DNA from 3 places in the Paenarthrobacter sp. YAF11_1 genome. Region 3 is predicted to be linked to each of the others. Evidence: riboswitches for the same ligand, from Rfam matches in the RefSeq annotation. Region 3 holds a riboswitch; each other region holds the start of a gene.

Region 1 (2,256 bases), on a different contig from region 3:
ACGAAGGCGTTGACGCCCAGGCCGGTTGCCACGGCGAACGGGTGCTTGGCCCAAGCGCCCATGAGGATGGTCAGGATTCCCGCCACGAAGGCCGTGGTGGCTGCGACGGCCGTGAAACCGAGGGAGGCCCCACTGGAATCCGCCCCGGAAAGAATCAGCGGGTTCAGCACCACGATGTAGCTCATGGCGAAGAACGTTGCGAAGCCGCCACGAATTTCCCTCGAGTACGTGGATCCACGTTCAGTAATTTTGAAGTAGCGGTCTACGGCAGAACCTTGTTTAAGCATGAAGGACTCCGGGGATTGAGGGGAGTGTGCTCTCAAATCCTAAGCGGTCCGGTACGGGCCCTCCGGACGATTCGCCTAGTCTGTAAGGAAGCCAACACTAGGAGAAACCGCCCCATGCGTACCATCCGCCCGCTTCTGGCCGCCGTCGTCGCTGCTCTTGCCTTCGCGTCCGCCCTGCTGTTTTCTGCGGCTCCCGCGTCCGCCCACGACGTCGCTGAATCCACGACGCCGGCCAACGGTACCGCCGTGACGCAGGTCCCGGCGTCGGTCTCCATCACGTTCAACAACCGACCGCTTGCCATCGGTTCCGGCGTGACGGTCACGGCAGGTGGCGAAAACTGGGCCGACGGCCCCGTTGAGATCATCGACAACCAGGCGGTCCAGAAGCTGCGCGAAGGCGCCCCGGGCGGCGAATACACAGTGGTCTGGCGCGTCGTCAGCAGCGATTCCCACCCCATTGAGGGCACCTTTACCTTCACGGCCACCGTAGGAAGCGCGACGGCGGCCAACGGCTCGGCGGCAGTCTCGCCGTCCGCTTCAGCACCTTCAGCAGCAGTACCGACGGCGGGGACCGGGGCGCCGGGAACCGGTAACAGCGAGCCAGCCGCGGATGCCTCCCAGCCCTTCCCGTGGAGCATTGTGGGCTTGGCGGTTGTTGCTGTCGGTCTCGTTATTTTTCTGGCTGTTACAGCGCGGAGAAAACTCGCTGCTTCGAACGACTCAGATGGCGATTCTCCCGCGGAATAACAGGGTTTTCTACGTAGCTGCGAAGATCTCGAAACGGTTACTGCGACACGCCGGAAGCGCGCTTCTCGTTACTTAAATGTGACTTCCGCGTGATCATCGCGTACGGTAGTACCTGTGCCTGTTCCACGTAACGGGCACTTCCGGCCTGATTGCCTAGCTCTGCCGCAGTCCGGAATCCGTTCGCAGACAAACCTTACGGCAGAGACGGGGAACCCATTTTAGGTCGCTTTCGAGCGTGCCTTGGGGTGAAGTCACGAAGCTTCCGCTGAACAGCGGGGGATAGTGGCCGGGTGACTCCCATCCGAATCCGACAGCTAACCTCGCAGGCATCGGGAGAGGCTCTTTCATGTCTTCACGCATTCTTCGCGGCCGTCGTAAGGCGGACAGCGTACGTCCTAATCCGTTCATCTCCATCTCCAAGGCAGTCGCCAGCAACGCTTCCGGCGCTGGCCGCCAGGCAGCTGTTATTGCAGCAGCCTCGGGCCTTGTGTTGACCGGCTCCATTGCAGCTCACGCTGCTGAAGCTCCGGTTCAGCGGGATTCCAGCCCGGCCACGGTCGCTGAGACCGTTTCAGCCGACGCTCCCACCCAGGTTGTTACCGCCCTGGCTACGGCTACCGTCAACTTCGAGCGCCCTGCTGTTGCTTCCGTAGCAGCTCCGGTTATCGAGAAGCCTGCTCCGGTTGCTCCGGCTCCCGTCGCCAAGAAGGCAGCAGTCACCACTGCCGCCGCAACGGCTCCTGTTGCCAAGGCTGCTGCTGCCGCTCCGGCCGCTGCTGCTCCTGCTCCCGCTGCTGCCCCGGCCGTGGGTGGCGTCAACGCTGCCATGGTTGCCTCGGCTTACGCCCAGATCGGCATCATGCAGGACTGCACCGCCATGGTGGAGCGCGCGCTCGGCTCCGCAGGCATCCCCGTTGGTGACCTCGGCCCCATGCAGTTCATGAACTACGGCAAGGTTGTCAGTGACCCCCAGCCCGGTGACATGATCGTTCAGTCCGGCCACGTCGCCATCTTCATCGGCAACGGCCAGGCCATCAGCGGTGGCATCAACGGCAACCAGACGGGCATCCACCCGATCAGCTGGTTGACCGCTACGGGTCCCCTGACCTACGTACGCGCTGGCGCATAAGCCTCACGCTTCAGACCAAAGGCCGGTGTCTTTGAGGAATTAGTCCTCGAAGGCACCGGCCTTTGGCGTTAAGTTATGTGCGGAAAAGTTCAG
Region 2 (2,256 bases), on a different contig from region 3:
GACGAGGCCTGAGGCTGCTGCCAGGACGACGGCCTGACGGCCAACGGTACCGGCGTTGGATGAAACAGCCTTGGAAAGCGTGTTCAAGGGGTTCGTGCGAACCGATTCAGCGCGGTGGCGCGCAGGGGTAGTGCGTGATGACACGTAGGTAGCCTCTCCCAATGCCTGCGAGGTGAGCTGTCGGATTCGGATGGGAGTCATCCGGCCACGCTGCTTCAAGGAAGCTTTGCGACTTAACCCCAAGGCCTTCTTGCGAAGACCAGAAGTGGTTCCCCCGCCCCTGCCAGACGATTTATGCGAACGGACCTCGAGTGGTGGCAGAGCTAGGCAATCCACTCAAGTGCACCGGCCCCCTAAAAAGCCGATGCGCTTTGTACGGTACAACAGTTGAACGCGAATGTCACATTCAGGTCACGGGGTGTGTCACGAATGCGAGAGACAACCATCAACTGTACTTAGAGCCAGCCCATGGGGTCAACGACTTCACCGTTGACCTGTACTTCAAAGTGGAGGTGGCAGCCTGTGGAGGCGCCCGTGGTGCCGCTCAGCGCCACAGTGTCGCCGCGGCTTACCGTCTGGCCTACTTTAACGGTGAAGGACGACAGGTGGTTGTACGTGGTCTCCAGGCCGTTGCCGTGGTCTACCACAACGCGGTTGCCTCCGCCGTACTCGTGCCATCCGGCAAAGGTGACCTTGCCACTGGCCGCGGCATGGACGGCGGTGCCGCACTGGGCCACGAAGTCCTGGCCGCGGTGGAAGTCGCCGGAACCACCCGTGAGGGGGCTGACGCGGTAGCCGAACGGGGAAGCCGTCGTCAGGGTGTCCAGGGGGCTGGCCATGGTGCCTGTGGACGAGGCGCGCTGGATGCTGCCGGCGGACTGCGCGCTGAGCAGTTGCTTCAGCTTGCCGTCGGGGTCGGCTGCGGTAGCTACTGCGGCACGGCTGAAATCGATCTTGGCTGATGCAGCGGCCGAAACCTCGGGCTGGCTGCCACCGGTGACGGCCAGGGCCGACTCGGTCTGGCCGGATTCCGAGGTGGCCATGACCGGGCTCGTGGCCGGCAGACCGACAGTCAGGGCAAGTCCGGTGGCGGCAAGCGCAACTCCGGCCTTTTGCCCGACGCCACTGGCTGCGGCGAAGTCGGCAACCTGGCGCAACGGGCTCTTACGGCGACGCACCTGGCGTTCGGTGTCGCGTGGCCGGATCTCCGATACGACGCGGGCTGGCCGCAGCTCAGCAGCGGGGCCGGACGCGCGGCGGCGGCCCCTGACGTTCTGCGTTGTCAAACTCTGTTCCTCTCTGAAAAGCCTGCGAAGTTAGCTGTCGGATTCGGGTCAGAGAGTTCAAAGACCCGGTCCGCACGAAGCGCTCACGGCACACAGGTATCCCAGGAGGGACTTGCGTCAATGGGCACTTCTGCTGCGGACTTCACCCCAAGGCTGCTTCTTTAGACAGCCGCTTGTGGTTCCCCCGCCTCTGCCAGTGGTGGATGACACACCTGTTCCGCTGGCAGAGCTCGGCTCCGGAACAGGTAACGCTTTGGTATCAGCGCTAGTAGATAACTATAGGCGATTAAGCCCCGCAGTAATAAATTCGTTATCAACAGGAACAGGCATGGCGCGGCGGTCCCTTATCACTAATCCTGAAAAACCGCAGGTCACACGCGCGCCAACAGCTCGAAAGTGAGATATGACACCGCGTGAAGGGAAGGGGGCGTCAGCTGACGGAGACGAAGACGTGCGCCGCCACCTCGGGCGGAAGTTCCAGTGCACCCTCGATGCCGGGGACCCGGACGGAAATGTACTCTCCCACACGCTCCAGCGAGACGGCCGCGCCGGGGCGGATACCGCCCTCATCCAACTGGGTGAGGAGTTCAGGCTCAACCTGGATGGGCTCCGCCAAACGGGTGACCGCCACGCGGGAATTCGGCGCATAGCCGTCCATGGCCTGCAGGAGGTTGACGTCGAGGCGGGGGAACGGTTGGCTGGCAAGTCCACCGAGCGCTTCAAGGCCCGGGATGGGGTTGCCATACGGGGATTCGGTGGGGTGTTCCAGGAGTTCGTAGAGCCGGCGCTCCACACGCTCGCTCATCACGTGTTCCCAGCGACATGCTTCGTCGTGGACGTAGGCCCAATCCAAGCCAATGACATCAGCCAGGAGACGCTCGGCGAGGCGGTGCTTTCGCATGACCTCGGTGGCGCGCTTCCGCCCCACCTCGGTCAATTCCAGGTGGCGGTCGTTGGAAACAATCACCAG
Region 3 (2,256 bases):
CCGCCCATCCCGGAACGGAAGTCGGCAGCGTTGGCCATGCCCTCAACCAGATGCTGAACAACGTCTCCAATGCCCTGGAAGCGCGCCAGGAAAGCGAGACCAAAGTGCGCCAGTTCGTCGCGGACGCGTCGCACGAACTCCGAACGCCGCTGACGGCCATCCGCGGTTACACCGAGCTGCTGAGGATGACCGAGAACTTCACCGATGACGGCCGAAAGTCGCTGTCACGCGTCCAGAGCCAGTCCGAACGGATGACCACCCTGGTGGAGGATCTGCTGCTCCTTGCCAGGCTGGATGAAGGCCAGCCGGTCAAGGTCACGGACGTGGACCTCACCCAGTTGGTGATCGAAACTGTCAGCGATGAGAAAGTCATGGCACCGGACCACATCTGGCAACTTCAACTGCCTGATGAGCCCGTCACGGTCCGGGGTGACGCTACGCAGCTGCACCAGGTCCTTGCCAATCTTCTCTCCAATGCCCGCAAACATACCGACTCCGGCACCACGGTGGTCACCGGCGTCATGCTCTCTGCCGATGGCAGCGCTGTGGTGACCGTGACGGACAACGGGCCCGGCATTCCAGAGGATTTCCAGGGCCGGATCTTCTCCCGCTTTGCCCGCGCCGATGCCGCGAGATCGGGGTCTGAGGGCACCTCCGGACTGGGCCTGTCGATCGTTGAATCCATCGTGGAAGCGCACGGCGGCACCGTGGAAGTGACCTCACGGCCGGGGCGCACGGAATTCGCCCTTCGACTCCCTTCGGTCGCCAACGAACAGATGTAACGAAGTCAGCAAAGCGACTCACCGGCGCCGTGATCTCTGTTACCTAAATGTGACTTCTGCGAATTCCTCCTGTACCGTCGAAAGGGTGGGTCGCCCCAACTGACCCGCATCCGGGATGCGCCGAGCTCTGCCACTTCCCGGAGTCCGTTCTTACTCCGAGGCAGAGACGGGGGACCCAGAGTCTCCGGGCCCAGGCATTTATGCCGGACCCTTGGGGTGAAGCCGCAGCGTGATGCGCGGCCGGATGACCTCATCCGAACCCGACAGCTAACTCCGCAGGCGCTGAGAGGTAATCACACATGTCTGAATTCAATGATCAGACGCGCCCTTCCGCGCGTCACCGCGATGAGCACAACGCACCGTTGACCAAGTCGCAGGCTGTCCTCAAGAACGCTGCCCGCCAGGGTAAGTCCGGCCACCGCATGTCGGTTGTTGCCGGTGTTGTAGCCGCTGCGCTGGGCGTTGCATCGCTCGGTACTGCTGCCAACGCCGCCCTGACCCTCCCCGAGGTAAGCCGCGTTGCAGAGACCCAGGCGAATGCCCAGGTTAGCAACAACAAGACAGCTGAAATCTCCGCTTCCTTGGATGCAGCCGCCGCAAAGGGCGCCGCTGACAGGGCTGCCGTGGACAAGGCCGCTGCCGAAAAGGCTGCCGCCGAGAAGGCCGCAGCGGACCAAGCCGCTGCTGAAAAAGCAACCGCCGAGAAGGCCGCAGCCGACCAAGCCGCTGCGGAGAAGGCCGCCGCTGATGCTGCAGCCAAGCAAGCCGCCGACGCCGCTGCTGCTGCCGCCGCCGCTGCCGAAGCTGCAGCTGCTGCCGCCGCCCCGAAGGCCGTGGACGACCCCGCCGCCGCCAAGGCCTACGCTGCCAGCATCCTTGGCAACTACGGCTGGAGCGCCAGCGAAATGACTGCGCTGAACACCCTGTGGGAGAAGGAATCCAACTGGAAGACCACCGCCACCAACGCTTCCAGCGGCGCTTACGGTATTGTCCAGTCGCTGCCGGCTACCAAAATGGCAACTGCGGGTGCTGACTGGCAGACCAACTACCAGACCCAGATCAAGTGGGGCCTGAACTACATCAAGGAACGCTACGGATCCCCGTCGGCCGCCCTGGGCTTCCACCTGGCAAACAACTGGTACTAAGCCAGACTGCTTGATCACCGCGCCGGTTCCCGCCGTTCGCACCAGTACCCACTGGAGCGGATGGCGGGAAACGGCGCGGTTTTCGCGTTTCACAGGTGCCGTCCATGGTTCACAGTGGGATCACAGCTTCCACCTAAAGCCCTCTTAATCGGCGGGCCCATTCTGGAAACATGACGCTCACAGACCCATCTACCAGCGCTCCACCACGACGGTTCCCCTCGGCGCGCTTCGGTGGCGCGGCGTTGAGCACCACACAGCAGGGCCTTGCCCAAGCTGGGCCACAAACCCGATGCTCCCCCATTGACACCCGCGCTGCCGTCCCGGTCCTG

The links. Region 3 has a riboswitch for cyclic di-AMP ahead of AB4Y77_RS12470 (hypothetical protein). Riboswitches for the same ligand answer to the same signal wherever they lie in the genome.
Region 1: it holds a riboswitch for cyclic di-AMP, as region 3 does, so the genes downstream of both, AB4Y77_RS14490 (hypothetical protein) here and AB4Y77_RS12470 (hypothetical protein) in region 3, are expected to answer to the same signal.
Region 2: it holds a riboswitch for cyclic di-AMP, as region 3 does, so the genes downstream of both, AB4Y77_RS17055 (M23 family metallopeptidase) here and AB4Y77_RS12470 (hypothetical protein) in region 3, are expected to answer to the same signal.

Annotation. Positions count from the first base shown of each region.
Region 1 is NZ_JBFRDF010000008.1:224,737-226,992, forward strand. Features, by position in the region: gene AB4Y77_RS14480 (NCS2 family permease) at 1-287, opposite strand, end outside; gene AB4Y77_RS14485 (copper resistance CopC family protein) at 402-1,034, shown strand; cyclic di-AMP (ydaO/yuaA leader) riboswitch at 1,209-1,377, shown strand; gene AB4Y77_RS14490 (hypothetical protein) at 1,381-2,163, shown strand.
Region 2 is NZ_JBFRDF010000011.1:129,265-131,520, forward strand. Features, by position in the region: gene AB4Y77_RS17050 (C40 family peptidase) at 1-144, opposite strand, end outside; cyclic di-AMP (ydaO/yuaA leader) riboswitch at 149-309, opposite strand; gene AB4Y77_RS17055 (M23 family metallopeptidase) at 456-1,286, opposite strand; cyclic di-AMP (ydaO/yuaA leader) riboswitch at 1,293-1,522, opposite strand; gene AB4Y77_RS17060 (metal-dependent transcriptional regulator) at 1,717-2,256, opposite strand, start outside.
Region 3 is NZ_JBFRDF010000007.1:38,670-40,925, forward strand. Features, by position in the region: gene AB4Y77_RS12465 (ATP-binding protein) at 1-782, shown strand, start outside; cyclic di-AMP (ydaO/yuaA leader) riboswitch at 915-1,076, shown strand; gene AB4Y77_RS12470 (hypothetical protein) at 1,082-1,927, shown strand; gene AB4Y77_RS12475 (dolichyl-phosphate beta-glucosyltransferase) at 2,098-2,256, shown strand, end outside.